2 regions of the Aliiglaciecola aliphaticivorans genome follow, and region 2 is predicted to be linked to the other one. Evidence: predicted binding sites of a transcription regulator. Region 2 holds the regulator's gene; the other holds the start of a gene.
What was found. The regulator LexA, encoded in region 2, represses DNA repair genes until DNA is damaged. The targets are predictions, from matches to a motif close to TACTGTATNNNNATACAGTA.

Region 1 (8,256 bases), on a different contig from region 2:
CCGCAAGGCCTTATACAATGTAGAAGAAGTGCTTGAGCAAGCAATTGCTGTGTTCTTGGAACATGGTTATCACGGTGCGGCTATGGATGAAATTATCGCTAGAACCGATTTCAATCGTCGTGGGTTTTATATTGAATTTGGTTCTAAACAGCAGTTCTTATACATCGTACTTGCCCATTATCAAGAGCAACATTTGGCAAAAGCCATTTCACACTTAGAGCACAATCAAGGCATGCTCTCTATTCATGGTTTTTTTACAGATTACATCGATTTGGTTAAAGGTCGAGGTTGCTTGTTAATCAACATTATCACCGAGTTGGGATTTGATGATTTAAAAATTCGAGATATTGGCAGGCATTATCTAGATCGCTTACAGATTGATTTTATTGGATGCTTGGAAAAAGCTCAAAAGCTCGGCGAGATTAGACAAGATATCAACATTGAGTCTACCGGATTGCAACTATGCAGCTACGTGCAAGGGTTTGCAGTTAACGGAATTCTAGCCGGTGACACAGATGAACTCATGCTAGCAACACAAGCTATTTTGGGCCCCCTAAAACCTTAATGAGTGTCTGTCTGGCTGACTTATTGGATTAATCCGTAAGAACCTTAATAGTTTTGTGATTAGGGGGCGGATTTCACTTGGCGATTGTCTCAGTTATCGTTAGAATTCAGGCCGGTTTTAACATCTTAAAGTGAGTAATATGACAGCCAAAAATCCTTTATTTCGTGTACAGTTTGTTAGTAATGGTGAACGTTATGAAGTTTACGTACGAGAAGTCAGTCAGGGCAGTATGTTTGGTTTTGTGGAGATTGGCGATTTTGTCTGGGATACCCATACAACACTGGTATTAGATCCAAGTCATGAAAAGTTAAAAACTGAATTTGCCGATGTAAAGCACACCTATATTCCAATGCACAGTGTGTTAAGAATTGATGAAGTGAAGAAACAAGGCACGGCAAAGATTACTGAACTATCAGATAAAGTAACGGCCTTTCCTAGTCCCATTTATACTCCTAAAAATTAGTACTTTTCTGTACCCCATACAGTAAGCTGTAAATTGATAGTTTCAGTACAATTTGTGTTAGAAACGTTATAGTTGTGGGCGTTGCCCAAATAAATAGGAAAGAATCCAAAATGCATATCCCGTTGAGCAGAATGACGATATTTTTCTTGCTGTTTTTATGCCTTCCAGCAACGGCATCCGAACAACAAAAATTGACCAAATTAATGGACAATATTTGGCAATACGAACTCTCCATATCTCCTGTTTATGCAAGCTCTCAAGGCGTACATGACTTCGATGATCAACTTGCCGACATTTCCCCTGAAGGGCTCGCCAGGCAAAATGATCAGTTCGAAAGTTTCTTACATAAACTAGATAACATAAACCAAGAACAGTTACCGCGAACAGATCAAATTAACCTGCTGATGCAACGTTATCGGATACAAAATTATGTCGATGAATATCACTTCAAAGCACATTATGTTCCGCTAACCTCAGAGTATGGGTTTCATAGTGCAATGGCTGGACTTCCACGCTCGAGTCGATTTGCTAATGTGAAGGACTATCAAAATTACCTCTCAAGGCTTGGTCAAATCCCAGCTTATTTCGCCCAGCAAATTGCGTGGATGAAAAAAGGAATGGAAGTGGGAATGGTGCAACCTAAAGCGGTTATGCTAGGTTTTGAAAAGTCTGTTGAAAGTTTTTTCAGTGGGAAAGTTGAAGATAATACTTTTTATAGTCCATTCTTAAAAATCGATGATAGCAATGCCACTGAAGCTCAGAAGCGAGCATTAATAATAGAAGCCAAGGAAGTTATCAAACGAGATGTGATGGGCGCTTATCAAAGCTTTTACGACTTTTTGGTCACCGATTATATTCCTAATGCTAAATCAGATGTTGCTTCTAAAACCTGGCCTAACGGCGAACAGATGTATCAAAATCGTGCCCAATACTATACCACCACAGATCTTTCAGTGGATGATATCCACCAGCTAGGGCTAACCGAGGTGGCGCGCATACGCGCTCAAATGCAGGACATTGTTGATGAGCTAGACTTTCATGGGAGTATCAATGAGTTTATTGAATTCTTACGTACAGATCCGCAATTTTACGCTAAAACTCCTGAAGAATTGTTGAAGTACGCGTCTTATGTAGCTAAACGCATGGATGCAAAGTTACCCAAGCTGTTTTACAAACTCCCTCGCACACCTTACGGTGTTGCACCGGTTCCCGATGCCATTGCACCGAAATACACCACAGGTAGGTATGTTTCACCTAGGCGTGATGATGAGCCAGGTTATTATTGGGTAAACACCTACGCATTAGATAAACGACCTTTATATGCGATTCCCGCCTTAACAATGCATGAAGCGGTTCCCGGCCACCATTTACAAATTTCACTCGCGTCAGAGATGCAGAACTTACCCAATGTACGCCGTTACACCTATATTTCTGCATTTGGCGAAGGCTGGGGTTTGTATTCTGAGTTTTTGGGTAAAGAAGTGGGTATTTATCAAACTCCTTATGAAGAATTTGGACGCTTAAGTTATGAAATTTGGCGCGCGTGTCGTTTAGTGGTTGATACTGGGATGCACATGAAGGGTTGGACACGACAGCAGGCTTTGGACTATATGCTGGAAAATACAGCATTGTCAGAGCACAATGTGACCACGGAAATCGATCGTTATATCTCTTGGCCGGCACAGGCCCTAGCCTATAAAATTGGCGAGTTGGAGATTAAAAAGTTACGAGCTGAAGCAGAAGAAGCCCTTGGGGATAAGTTTGATTTACGCGCTTTTCATGATGCGGTGTTGGAATATGGCTCTATTCCATTGTCAGTCCTTAGAGAAAATATCGCTCTATTTATTGAACAACAAAAAGCATTATAAATAGCAAAATATGCAGAGCTTCAATGCTCTGCAATCAATTTTGGATTAAAGCTCGTTACACTCTTTAAGCAAATAAGCAAATTCCTCTGGATCCACTGGCATAATAGACAAGCGATGGCCTTTTTTGACCAGACCAATCTGTTGTATTTGCGGCATTGCTTTTATGCTTTTTAAACTCAGTACATGTTTGAATTTTTTGACGAATTTAACATCGACCATATACCATCTGGGATTTTCAGGATCTGATTTGGGATCATAATATTTTGACTCTGGATCAAACTGGGTATGATCGGGATAAGCCTCTTTTACCACTTCAGCTAAACCTGCGATTCCAACGTTTTTACAGCTAGAGTGATATATGAATACCTGATCACCGAGTTGCACTTTATCCCGTAAAAAATTACGCGCCTGATAATTTCGAATACCATCCCAATGCTCTGTTTGATTAGGTTTATTCGCTAAATCATCGATGCTAAATGCGTCCGGCTCACTCTTAAATAACCAATAATTCATAATCTACCTTTATGCTTTTCGGTATTACCGGGGTTCATCATACTAACTATTCTCTCAAGTTACCGCAAAACTTGCATCTCTGAAATTGATCAATATACTGTATATAAATACAGTATATTATGTGCTCATTTATTCGGCGCGAATTATCCGGAGTTTAGGTTATTTATGAATACACTATTGGAACACTTAAAAAATAAACGCTTAGTCTGGCAAGGTAATCAACAAGAGCACTGCCTAACCTCTAATAGTACCGGTTATGTTGAACTTGATGATGCACTTCAAGGTGGTTTCCCACAATCGGGAATGATTGATATCCATACTCCCATAGGGATTGGCGAGTTACGCTTGCTATTGCCTGCTTTACGATATCGTCAGCAACACAAACGCTTGTTGGTATTTATTGCAGCCCCAATGCAAATTAACGGTGAAATGTTAGCGCAATTTGGGCTCAGCCTTGAGCAAGTGTTAATTGTACAACCTAATTCTGCAGAGCACGCCCTTTGGAGCGCCGAACAGTGCCTTAAAAGCGGCTGCTGTCATAGTGTGCTAATGTGGCATCAACAGCTTGAAATAGCCCAAACCAAACGTTTGCAACTGGCTGCAGAACAAGGTGACGCTTTGCATTTTGTGCTGCGGCAAAATCGACAAGTAAGCTTATCATTGCCTGTCAGCTTAGCAATGAAACTCAATGCCCATGAACAGGGAGTTGCAGTACAAATAACCAAACGTAAGGGCGGTTGGCCAGCCCAGCCCTTCAATATCAATATGACTCACACTTGGCCCGAATTGGCCCTCAGTCAACGCGCCAGTAATGTGCTGTCATTCCCGCGGGCGAAAGTCAGTTAGTATGCAGCCCCTTTGGTTATATTTACACTTTCCGCATTTGCAGTTGGACAGCCTATGTCATGGGATCTCCTTGTCTCAGGAACCGTCTGCTGAAGGCACTAATCCGCAAATGAGTACTCAGCATGCATTAGTTATATTGCATCATCAGTCAAATTGCGTATTGCAGTTAAATCAAGCTGCTATTGATGCAGGTATCCGCATGGGAATGGGATTGGGGACTGCCGCCGCACTAGATCAACATTTACAGGTATTGCCTTATAAAAGAGATGTTGAACAAAAAAAATTAGTTGAGATAGCCGAACATTTGTACTTAGTGACCTCAGATATCAGTCTTTTTCCACCGAATGGTCTGTTGTTACGGATCCACAATATGCTGATGCTATATAATGGGCTAAATGGTTACTGGCGGGTTATTAAGAACCAACTGAAAGACTTTCAGGTAACCTATTATTACGCCAGCGGACAATCCCCTTATGCAGCGAGGATCCTCGCCCGTACAGCATGGAATCAGATCAGTGATCATCTGCCTATGCTGCAACATCAAATTGGTATACGACAACTAACGGACTCTGAGCTAGATAAGAAAACCGTTAGCAAATTAGCCCGAGTGGGTATCCATAATCTTGCAGATTTGATGGCGTTGCCCCTAAAAGATGTCGCCAAACGGTTTAACATAGATTTAGTAACATACTTGGGTAGGCTAAGTGGTGAATTTCACCATTCAGTGAATTTTTATCACCCCCAATCGAAGTTTCAACGTTATCTAGAGCTACTCTACGAAATAAGTCACACAGACACTCTGCTATCGCCAATGAGACAGTTGTTAGCAGCATTAGAACAGTTTTTAAAAATCCGCGATTTACTTACTCAAAAAATTATTTTTACATTATATCAAAGGGATAATAGAACACTGACACTAGAAGTAGGATCAGCCCAAGGAGAGTATCTCGCCGACAAATGGACGAATCTCAGCACCTTAAAATTAGACAACTTGGTTTTACAGGCTCCCATATTTGCCCTGGAGCTAAGTGCTCCTGACACCCAATTACGTAGTCCCGATAAAGCTGATTTATTTAGTGCCAGTAAAGGTACTCTCACCTATTTACAGTTAATTTCATTACTCCAGGCCAAACTAGGAGAGGAAGCGATTTCGCAGGTGGTATTAGATGACGACTTTCGTCCCGAGAAAGTGAATAAATATGTACCACCACACCTAGAGGTAACATCAAAGTCGATTTCAACCTATCCATTACGACCTAGCTTTATGCTACAAACTCCTCAGCCATTAACGGAAAAAGTATCTATCATACATGGCCCAGAGCGCATAAGTACCGGATGGTGGGACAACCAACAAATCACCCGCGATTATTTCATCGCTCGTAATCAACATGGCCAGTGGCTATGGATATATCGCACCACTAAAAGCCTGTGGTTTGCCCATGGTTTTTTTAGCTAAGCTGTGAGTGAAGAAGATTAATTCGAGAGCAACCTATGGCCTACGCTGAGTTATTCTGCCAATCTAATTTTAGCTTTTTACATGGTACTTCACATCCTCAAGAGCTAGTTCAACAAGCCCATTTTTTAGGCTACGAAGCCATTGCAATTACTGATGAATGCTCAGTTGCGGGAGTAGTAAGGGCTTACACCGAAATAAAAGATCATCAACTGGCAATTAAACTTATCGTTGGAAGTTACTTTAAGCTCGATAACAGCTTAGAGTGCGTTTTGTTATGCCCTAATCGAGAGGCTTATGCGGAACTATGCCGGATCATTACGAATGCCAGAAGACGCTCACCTAAGGGGGAATATAGCTTAGCTAAGTGGGATCTTAAAACCATCAAACATTGCTTACTATTATGGTTACCCAAAGGAGCATCAAGTGTTGACGAACCATGGGCGAGCTGGTTAAAAAAGCACTATAAAAACCGTTTGTGGATCGCGGCACAACGTCACCTTACCGCCAATGAGCATGTGATGCTCGCACACTATGAGAAGCTTAGTCAGCTATTTGACCTTCCAATCTGTGCTTGCGGCGGTGTATTGATGCACAATCCAAGTCGCCTTCCCTTACAACATATACTCAATGCTATTCAGCACCGAACTACGGTTGCAGAGCTTGGGCGCGACTTAGTCTCCAATAGTGAGCGGAGTTTACGAAGTCAGGAAAAGCTCAATAAGCTATTCAAACGAACTTGGTTAGATAACGCTGTAGAGATTGCACGTAAGTGCGACTTTAATTTACGAGAATTACGTTATGAATATCCAGCAGAGTTGATCCCAGAAGGAAAAACACCCAAACAGCATCTCCGAGATCTGGTAGAAGTAGGTATTAGGAAACGTTTTCCAGAAGGCATCAAACCTGAGATCCGGCATATTATTGAGAAAGAACTAGTGCTTATTGAGGAACAAGAATATGAATTCTTTTTTCTCACTATTTACGATGTCGTGCAATTTGCCCAATCTCAACACATTTTGTATCAAGGTCGCGGGTCAGCCGCCAATTCGGTAGTGTGTTACTGTTTAGAAATTACTTCTGTCGATCCTCGCCAAATTAATGTGTTATTTGAACGTTTCATTTCTAAAGAACGAGATGAACCCCCAGATATTGATGTGGACTTTGAGCATCAAAGGCGTGAAGAGGTCATTCAATATATTTACTCTAAATACGGACGAGAGCGCACGGCCATAGCGGCAACAGTATCCTGCTATCGATTTAAAAGTGCATTGCGAGAAGTAGGTAAGGCGCTAGGTATAAATGAAACCCAGTTAGATTTTTTTATTAAGAACATTAACCGCCGAGATAGTGGTCTCAATTGGCAAGCACAAATTGCCGAACTAGGCTTAGATCCAGCCTCGATAAAAGGTAAGCACTTTATCACATTGGTAAATGAGATAATGGGCTTTCCCAGACACCTATCTCAACATGTAGGTGGGTTTATTATTTCATCAGGACCTTTATATCAGCTTGTACCTATTGAAAATGCAGCTATGGCAGACAGAAGCGTTATACAGTGGGATAAGGATGATTTAGAAAGCCTTGGCCTGTTGAAAGTTGATGTATTGGCATTAGGCATGCTCACCGCCATTCGTAAATCTTTCCAATTAATCGAACAACACTACGGACACGCTCTTAGCATCGCGCAAATAACCAAGCTCGAAGATGATCCACAAGTGTATAAAATGATTCAACAAGCCGATACCGTAGGCGTTTTTCAAATCGAGTCTCGTGCTCAAATGAGTATGTTGCCTCGTCTCAAACCGAAGACCTATTATGATTTGGTTATTCAAATTGCCATCGTTAGACCAGGACCAATTCAAGGCGATATGGTGCATCCATTTTTACGTAGGCGTGATGGCAAAGAGCCCATCGAATACCCCTCGGAAGAGGTAGCAGGTGTATTGAGCCGCACCATGGGAGTACCCATTTTTCAGGAGCAGGTTATCCAGCTAGCCATGGTGGCAGCCGGTTTTAGCGGTGGCGAAGCCGACCAATTAAGGCGGGCAATGGCCAGCTGGAAAAAAAATGGACAGCTGATGCAGTTCCAACACAAACTCATCAATGGCATGCTTGAGCGAGGTTATACTCAAGATTATGCGCAGCGCATATTCAATCAAATATGTGGTTTTGGCGAATATGGATTTCCAGAATCTCATTCTGCTTCTTTTGCGGTACTTGCCTATGTTTCATCCTGGCTAAAGTACTATTACCCTCAGGCGTTTTATGTCGGCCTATTAAACAGTTGGCCCATGGGCTTTTATCCCCCAGCGCAGTTAATTCAGGATGCAAAGCGACATCACATCAAGATACTCCCCATTTGTATCAATCAATCTGATTATGAACATATTTTACAAGCAAATGGGGGGACGTTTGCCATACGTTTAGGGTTACGTATGATTAAGGGTCTGCCCAAAGGGGCTGCAGAGTTAATGGTTAAACAGCGTCCTGCCACTGGCTATAAGTCTGTTGTTGAACTAAAGCACCTAGCTCTCCAGCGAGATCA
Region 2 (8,256 bases):
GAAAGGTGAATTTAAACGCTTTTGCGAATTGCTAGGTGGCAGAACCATTACTGAATTCAATTATCGCTATGCCAATGATGGTGAAGCCCATATTTTTGTTGGTATAAAATTACGCTTTGGACGAGAAGAATATCATCAATTAGAGAAGTTACTCACCGATAGCGGCTATCAGTGTTTTGATTTGTCTGAAAATGAAATGGCTAAGCTGCATGTGCGTTACATGGTGGGTGGACGTCCACCTACGTTACTCAATGAGCGCATCTTTTCCTTTGAGTTTCCGGAATACCCCGGAGCTTTGATGAAGTTCTTAAATACTCTTGGTGAGTCATGGAATATCACGCTATTCCATTATCGGAATCATGGTGCTGCCGAAGGTTTAGTGCTTGCTGGGTTTGATTTACCTGATCAAGGGAGAGTCGACTTCGATCAGCATCTAGATAAACTTGGCTATCAATATGACGAACAAACAAGCAATCCAGCTTATCAATTCTTTTTATCTGATTTAGCTAAATAGTTGCCAAAAAATGCAAATGGCTCCTTAATGAAGTGACCCCATTTAGTTGGGCTCATTGCTAAGGGGTAACCAAGGCCTGATTTCGATATTGTATCGGACTCAGGCCTTTTTATTTTTGCTTATGCGATTAGTTTTGCAGTGCGTAGAGCTTTTCCAAACGCTGTGCAATTTCAGGTGCGATTAATGCAATGATATCTTGGCGCAAGGTCTCGCTTGTTTCTGAATGTTGCAATTGACCATCTTCACTGTCCGCGAGAAGCTGATTTTCCCGTAGTGCATTCACGAAGCTTGCCAATACATTTTTATCGAAAAACTCCGGCGAACTGATACCGTGCAAAGCGGCTAAGCGTTCTGCAAACTTGGCACTTTGCCGTTCTAAAGCGCTGCGACTCATTTTCTTTTCTTTTGCTAACAAAGACAATACTAGGGCATAACGTTGCAAGGTTTCTTGAATACAACGATTGAGTAACCATAATGAATAAAATGAATTCGCTGTCGGCTCGGCGGGGGCTAATTTACGCCCTATTGTGACAATCATGCCCATTTCTAACATGCTATCAATTAGCCCTTCCACATATTCTTTTGCTTGTTCAGGCGACATATACAAAAACCACTCTCGCTGCAACATCGGATAAAGGCGCATAATAAGATCAAGCAGTTTGGTTTTACCTAACCCATTGTGGGCAAACACGATGGCGGCAATTAACCCAGGGATGGCGAACAAGTGCAAAATATTATTGCGATAATAAGTTAGCATTACGGCATTACGTTGTTCTAGAGAGATAATCTTGCCAAAGCTATCTTCCGAGACATTCATTTTCCCCAGTTTTAGGGTTTGTTCTACAATTTCATGGCCATTCTTATCCGGCAGGCTCACCAGTTCACTGTACGGCGATAATTTTAGTAAATGAATATAATCATCAACAGCCTGCTCTAATTCCAATTGCCCCATGGCGTTTTTCTTAGCAGAAAGTAAACACAATGCACACAATGACATACCACTTATCGCCGCTGTCTGATTAATTCGCACCATGACTTGGTTGGCAAGGATATTTACTGTGGGAGTGAGCCAACTTGGTTTTTTATCAACTTCACTGTTTTGTGCGTCACGCCAATCGGGTACCTGCTCATCGAGGAAATTATTAAGCTGGATAGGTTCGCCAAAATTGAGAAATCCGTGGCCATAGTTTTTCAGCTTTCTGACGACAGAAAATAAACCAAATATCGATTCTTTCTTCTTAGTATTGCCTTTTAACTCACTAAGGTAACTGCCCACTTCCATTACGTGTTCATAACCTATATACACAGGCACTATGCTCACTGGGCGATTTACCCCTTTAATCATGGCCTGCAAGGTCATTGCTAACATTCCGGTTTTCGGAGGTAACAGTCGTCCCGTGCGGCTTCGTCCGCCTTCAGCATAATATTTAACGGAATAGCCTTTGTTAAATAACAGTTCTAAGTATTCACGAAATACGCTTATATAGAGTTTGTTACCAGCAAAACTGCGGCGTAGGAAAAATGCGCCACCGCGCCGGAAAATGCCGCCAACAGGCCAAAAGTTTAAATTAATTCCAGCAGCGATATGCGGAGTAACCAAGCCTTGGTGATAAATTGCGTAAGTTAACAGTAAGTAGTCCATATGGCTGCGATGGCAGGGAACGTATATGATTTCATGACCATTTTGAGCGAGCTTTCTGACTTTATCCGCGTGACCTACTTCGATTCCATCGTATATTTTATTCCAGATCCGCGTTAGCACCCGATCGCCGAAACGGATCAACCCTTCACGGTAGTCCGCGGCAATTTCGTTGATGTAAGATTTTGCATTGGCCTTGGCTTTGGACAAAGGTATTTTCTTTTGTCTAGACTCTTCATTGATGGCATTGATGACCGTCACTGAACCAAGAATTGAATTATATAATTCTTGCTTTTCTAACAGCATTGGACCGTTAAATGCCTGTCTTTTTCGGTGAAAATGCGTGCCTGCCAAGCGAATTAATTTGTGTGCGATTTCAGCTTCAGTGCCAGGGAGTTTGGTCATATCCCTTGAAGATACGGCTTTACTATAAGAAACAAAATTATCACGGCCTAAAAACAGCACTATAAAAAACTTTCGTAACCAACTTGGCGATGCTTTGTCTGCAAGGAGATCGGCTAAACCGTTAGATTTTCTGCCAGGAGCACGTCCCCAAAAAACCGTGACTGGGACGATTTGCAAATCTAGATCTGTATTGTCTTTGTGGAGCTGAAATAGATGGGTTAAATCTGCCGCAATTTTAGTCCCTTTAATGGTTCTACCTATGACGGATTGAGGTTGTTCTAGGAAAACGCTGGCACTGTGTTCTTCTCCGCCAATAACGATTTTCTTGGTCGGGTTGGGCAAATCAACCTTCTTGGTAGACATTTTTAGGGCAAGTTGATCGGTAATCGAGTGGGTTCTAAGCAAATATACAATAGGTTTGCTTTTATCTATTCCTAACTCAGTTTCAATGTCAGTGGGAATACTATTGACTTTAACTAGCCATTTCACGGGAAAAGCAAAAATCGAAAGCAGCAAATTATGCAGCCAATCCATATTTAACACCTTGAGGTTTCGAAATCGTTAAAAGCATAGCATGAAGAGTACAACTCTATTCATGTTTGCATACTAAAATGCGCAGACTAACGTCTATTAAGTTGAACAACCATTTTATATTGTTACGGCATGTAAAGTCACCCTAATTAGCTGAATAGGTTTTTGATAATTCAGCAATAAATGAAAAACAAAATTTGTGTTATCTTCGCAACTGTATATACTAACAGTTAAACTGTATAGAAAAACAGGCTGTTTATGCGTCCACTAACACCACGACAAAGCGAAATTCTTGAATTAATAAAAACAACCATGCTAGCAACGGGAATGCCGCCTACGCGTGCTGAAATTGCGCGTCAATTGGGATTTAAATCGGCTAATGCGGCTGAAGAGCATCTTAAGGCACTGGCCCGCAAAGGTGTCATTGAGATTCTTCCCGGTACCTCAAGAGGAATTAAACTGAATGTTCCTTTGGAAGATGAATTGGAAGAAGCCGGTTTACCTTTAATTGGGCGTGTGGCTGCGGGCGAACCTATTTTGGCCGAAGAGCATGTTGAGTGTCACTACAAAGTTGATCCGGACTTATTTAAACCTAGCGCAGACTTTTTGCTGCGAGTTAGCGGCATGAGTATGAAAGATATCGGTATCTTGGATGGCGATTTGCTAGCTGTTCATCGCACTACAGATGTTCATAATGGTCAGGTTGTTGTGGCGAGAGTAGATGAAGACGTTACGGTTAAGCGTCTTGAAAAGCGTGGAAGGGAAGTCATCCTACATGCTGAAAATGATGATTTTAATCCTATTAAAGTGGATTTAGCCTCTCAACCTTTCAACATTGAAGGTATTGCCGTGGGGGTTATTCGTAACGCTGATTGGATGTAAACCAAATTGTCTAAAGTTGAATAATTCCAAAAAGGTGACTTATCTAGTCACCTTTTTAATGACTTGTATTTGGTTATTTAAAAAATTTAAATTGTTAATTATCTATTTTCTCCCCTTCAATAAATTCACTTTTCTCAACAAAATTTCGTTTACTTATTTCATATCATGGAGCTTGGGAACCGCTTCAGTTAGGAATTTTTCGTTTTAAAGACAAAAATTACCAGTTCAAATTCCATATTCAGTGTATCTATTTCAAATTGATATAAAAGATAACTTTTCCCTCTATTTTGATTGAAAATCAACCGGTTGATTAAAATTTTAACAAAAAACACTAGACGTCAGACTTTAGTTGAGTAATTCTTATACTAGTTTTTACAGTTGTGTAACATTAAGCTTTCAAGTCATTTACCATGTTAGAGTCTTTTGCGGTTTATTACTCTGCTTTGCTCCTTTGGAAAAGGCTTACATCATCAGGAGGTGTTGAGTGAAAAAGATATGGTCCAGCATATTGGTAATACTGACCAGTCTAATTGCATTTACAGTGTCCGCAGAATCGACTTCGACTGCTGATCAGTATCAATTAAATTTACGCAAAGGCGCGACAGAAATTAGTGGTCAAGTTTATGACTTGCATATGCTGATGTTTTTCATTTGTGTCGTAATTGCAGTGTTGGTATTCGGTGTGATGTTTTGGAGTATGATTTTCCATCGTAAATCCAGAGGCGCACAACCTGCTAATTTTCATGAAAGTGTCAAAGTGGAAATTGCATGGACAATAATCCCTTTCATTATTCTCGTGGTAATGGCATTTCCAGCAGCTAAAACATTGATCGCAATGGAAGATCCTGAAAATTCAGACGTCACTGTTCTGGTGACGGGTTCCCAATGGAAGTGGCATTATAAATACATGGAGAACGATGTTGAATATTACTCCGTGATGGCCACTCAACAAGAACAGATCAATAACAAATTTGAAAAAGGCCACAACTACCTCCTGGAAGTTGATCGTCCTTTAGTTATTCCAACGGGTAAAAAAGTCCGTTTTCTTGTGACCTCCGATGACGTCATTCATTCATGGTGGGTTCCTGACTTTGCGGTTAAAAAAGATGCAAACCCTGGATTTATTAATGAAGCTTGGGCAAACGTCATTGAACCAGGTGTGTATCGCGGTCAATGTGCCGAGCTATGTGGAAAAGATCACGGCTTTATGCCCATTGTTGTTATCGCCAAAGAACCTGCCGAATATGAACAATGGATAAACGCTCAAGAAGAAGTGCAGCGCAAAGCAAAAGAAGAAGAGCAACGATTGCTCGCCATGAATATGAGCATGGAAGAATTGATGAGCAATGGTGAACAGGTTTACATGCGTGCATGTGCTGCTTGTCACCAACCAAATGGGCAAGGTTTACCCGGCGTATTTCCCGCTTTGGTCGGCAGTGACATGGTTCTCAATGATATGGCGGCTCACATCGATATCGTTGTAAACGGTAAAACGGGGACTGCCATGCAAGCCTTTGGAAAACAATTAACCATGAGTGAACTGGCTGCAGTTATTACTTATGAACGTAATGCTTGGGGTAACGATACCGGCGACATGGTCCAAGCCAAAGATATTAACGCCGTAATGACAGGTCAATAAGGGGAGCAGTTATGAGCACAGCGACAACCGAACTCGATCATGACGACCATCACCATCATGCTCCTAGTGGCATAAAGCGTTGGTTATTTACGACAAACCATAAAGATATCGGAACCCTTTATCTGTGGTTCGCGTTCATCATGTTTTTAACTGGCGGCGCGATGGCCATGGTAATACGTGCTGAATTATTTCAGCCGGGTTTGCAGATAGTTGATCCGAACTTCTTCAATCAAATGACTACAGTGCACGGCCTAATCATGGTATTTGGTGCGGTTATGCCTGCATTCACTGGGTTAGCAAATTGGCTGGTACCCATGATGATTGGTGCGCCGGATATGGCATTACCGAGAATGAATAACTGGAGTTTCTGGATATTGCCAATGGCATTTACCATACTACTGGCGTCGTTGTTTATGGAAGGCGGTGGTCCAGCATTCGGTTGGACCTTCTATGCACCTCTTTCTACAACTTACAGTAATGACACCACAGCCTTGTTCGTATTTTCGGTGCATATTATGGGGATCTCTTCCATCATGGGGGCGATTAACGTGATAGTGACTATTTTCAATATGCGCGCACCAGGGATGACGTGGATGAAAATGCCACTATTTGTGTGGACATGGCTAATTACCGCGTTTCTGTTAATTGCTGTTATGCCAGTTCTAGCTGGTGCAGTGACCATGGTGTTAACCGATAAATTTTTCGGAACGAGCTTCTTCAATGCTGCTGGCGGTGGTGATCCCGTGATGTTCCAGCATATATTTTGGTTCTTCGGGCATCCAGAAGTGTATATCATGATCCTTCCTGCATTCGGCATCATTTCAGCTATAGTGCCGACGTTCTCAAGGAAAAAATTATTTGGTTATGCCTCTATGGTATATGCCACAACCTCCATCGCTTTGCTGTCATTCATCGTTTGGGCTCACCATATGTTCACTACGGGAATGCCGGTCGGTGCTGAACTATTCTTTATGTTTGCCACTATGTTGATATCGGTACCCACTGGAGTCAAAGTCTTCAACTGGGTAGCAACCATGTGGCGAGGCTCACTCTCATTTGAAGTGCCTATGCTATTTGCTTTGGCATTTATTGTATTGTTTACCATTGGGGGGCTATCTGGCTTAATGCTGGCGATTACACCAGTGGACTTCCAATATCACGATACCTATTTTGTAGTGGCTCATTTCCACTATGTATTAGTGACAGGCGCTATATTTTCCATCATGGCAGCGGTGTATTACTGGCTACCCAAATGGACTGGCAAAATGTTCGATGTGACTTTGGCTAAATGGCATTTTTGGTGCTCGCTGATTTCCGTCAATGTACTATTTTTCCCAATGCATTTTGTTGGTTTAGCTGGTATGCCTCGTCGTATTCCAGATTACGCTTTGCAATTTGCTGACTTTAACAAATGGATAAGCTTGGGTGGATTTGCATTCGGACTGTCTCAACTGATCTTCCTTGCCTTGCTGATAAAAGCATGTCGTAAACACGGTGAGCCTGTGTCTGACCAAGTCTGGGAAGGTGCAGAAGGTTTGGAGTGGGAGATCCCTTCTCCAGCGCCTTATCATACCTTCGATACACCGCCAGTGATTAAGTAAGTGTGATTCATCATGACTGAGGGTTCAAACAACAGCCAATCTAACAACGGTAAACTGGTCTTAAAGCTGGTGGCTGTGGTGATTGGCATGTTTGGTTTCGCTTTTGCATTGGTTCCGCTATACGAAGTGTTTTGCCAAGTTACTGGCATTAATGGCAAAACCAGTGATACCGCAGCGATATATGAATCAATTGAAGTTGATCACTCTCGGATGATAACCATTGAGTTTATTACCCGCACAAACACGGGTATGCCTTGGGAGTTCAAAGCGCAAACCCGCAAGGTCGAAGTCTATCCGGGTGAAATGAATCAGGTAGATTTTTACGTTAAAAATAACACTCACAAAGACTATGTGGCACAAGCCGTTCCCTCTGTTTCACCAGGAACGGCAGCTTTGTATATGAATAAAACAGAGTGCTTTTGCTTTAATAATCAGCCTTTGGCTGCTGGTGAAGAAGCGATTATGCCTATGAAGTTTTACGTTGATCCACAGTTACCAAAAGATATTAAATTTTTCACCCTTCAGTATACCTTGTATGACGTAACGGCAAGTGCCGAAGGCGTTGCAATGAATCAAGGATAAAAGGAATAAAAATGGCACAACAACAAGTTTATGAAAAATATTATGTTCCAGACCAAAGCCCTTGGCCCATTGTTGGAGCGATAGCTTTATTTCTGATTGCGTTTGGTGCAGGCAATTTTGTCGTGGAACAAACCAAAGGTGAAAGTGGCTATGGTGGCTGGACGCTTCTTGCCGGCATAGCCACTTTGTTAGTTATGTTAGTCGGTTGGTTCAGAAATCAGATCCATGAATCTATGGCCGGCAAGTACAGCGCTCAATTAGGTCGCTCTTACCGCCAAGGTATGGCGTGGTTTATTTTCTCTGAGGTGATGTTTTTTGCGGCATTTTTTGGCGCGCTGTTTTATGCTCGAATGATTGCTATGCCTTGGCTAGACGGGGCGGGCAACAATGCCATGACAGCTGAAGTGTTATGGCCTAATTTTGAAGCTGTATGGCCATTAACTAAAACCCCTGGTGGTGTTGA

Region 1: the regulator LexA is predicted to act here: its motif matches at 3,505-3,524, upstream of imuA (translesion DNA synthesis-associated protein ImuA).

Annotation. Positions count from the first base shown of each region.
Region 1 covers NZ_BAAGTF010000004.1:7,323-15,578, reverse strand. Annotated here, with positions in the region: gene ACYVIL_RS02665 (TetR/AcrR family transcriptional regulator) at 1-565, shown strand, start outside; gene ACYVIL_RS02660 (DUF1820 family protein) at 705-1,028, shown strand; gene ACYVIL_RS02655 (DUF885 domain-containing protein) at 1,139-2,896, shown strand; gene ACYVIL_RS02650 (EVE domain-containing protein) at 2,942-3,409, opposite strand; gene imuA (translesion DNA synthesis-associated protein ImuA) at 3,575-4,255, shown strand; gene ACYVIL_RS02640 (Y-family DNA polymerase) at 4,326-5,711, shown strand; gene ACYVIL_RS02635 (error-prone DNA polymerase) at 5,747-8,256, shown strand, end outside.
Region 2 covers NZ_BAAGTF010000018.1:62,827-71,082, reverse strand. Annotated here, with positions in the region: gene ilvA (threonine ammonia-lyase, biosynthetic) at 1-514, shown strand, start outside; gene plsB (glycerol-3-phosphate 1-O-acyltransferase PlsB) at 642-3,092, opposite strand; gene lexA (transcriptional repressor LexA) at 3,348-3,971, shown strand; gene coxB (cytochrome c oxidase subunit II) at 4,456-5,610, shown strand; gene ctaD (cytochrome c oxidase subunit I) at 5,622-7,211, shown strand; gene ACYVIL_RS09815 (cytochrome c oxidase assembly protein) at 7,224-7,793, shown strand; gene ACYVIL_RS09810 (cytochrome c oxidase subunit 3) at 7,805-8,256, shown strand, end outside.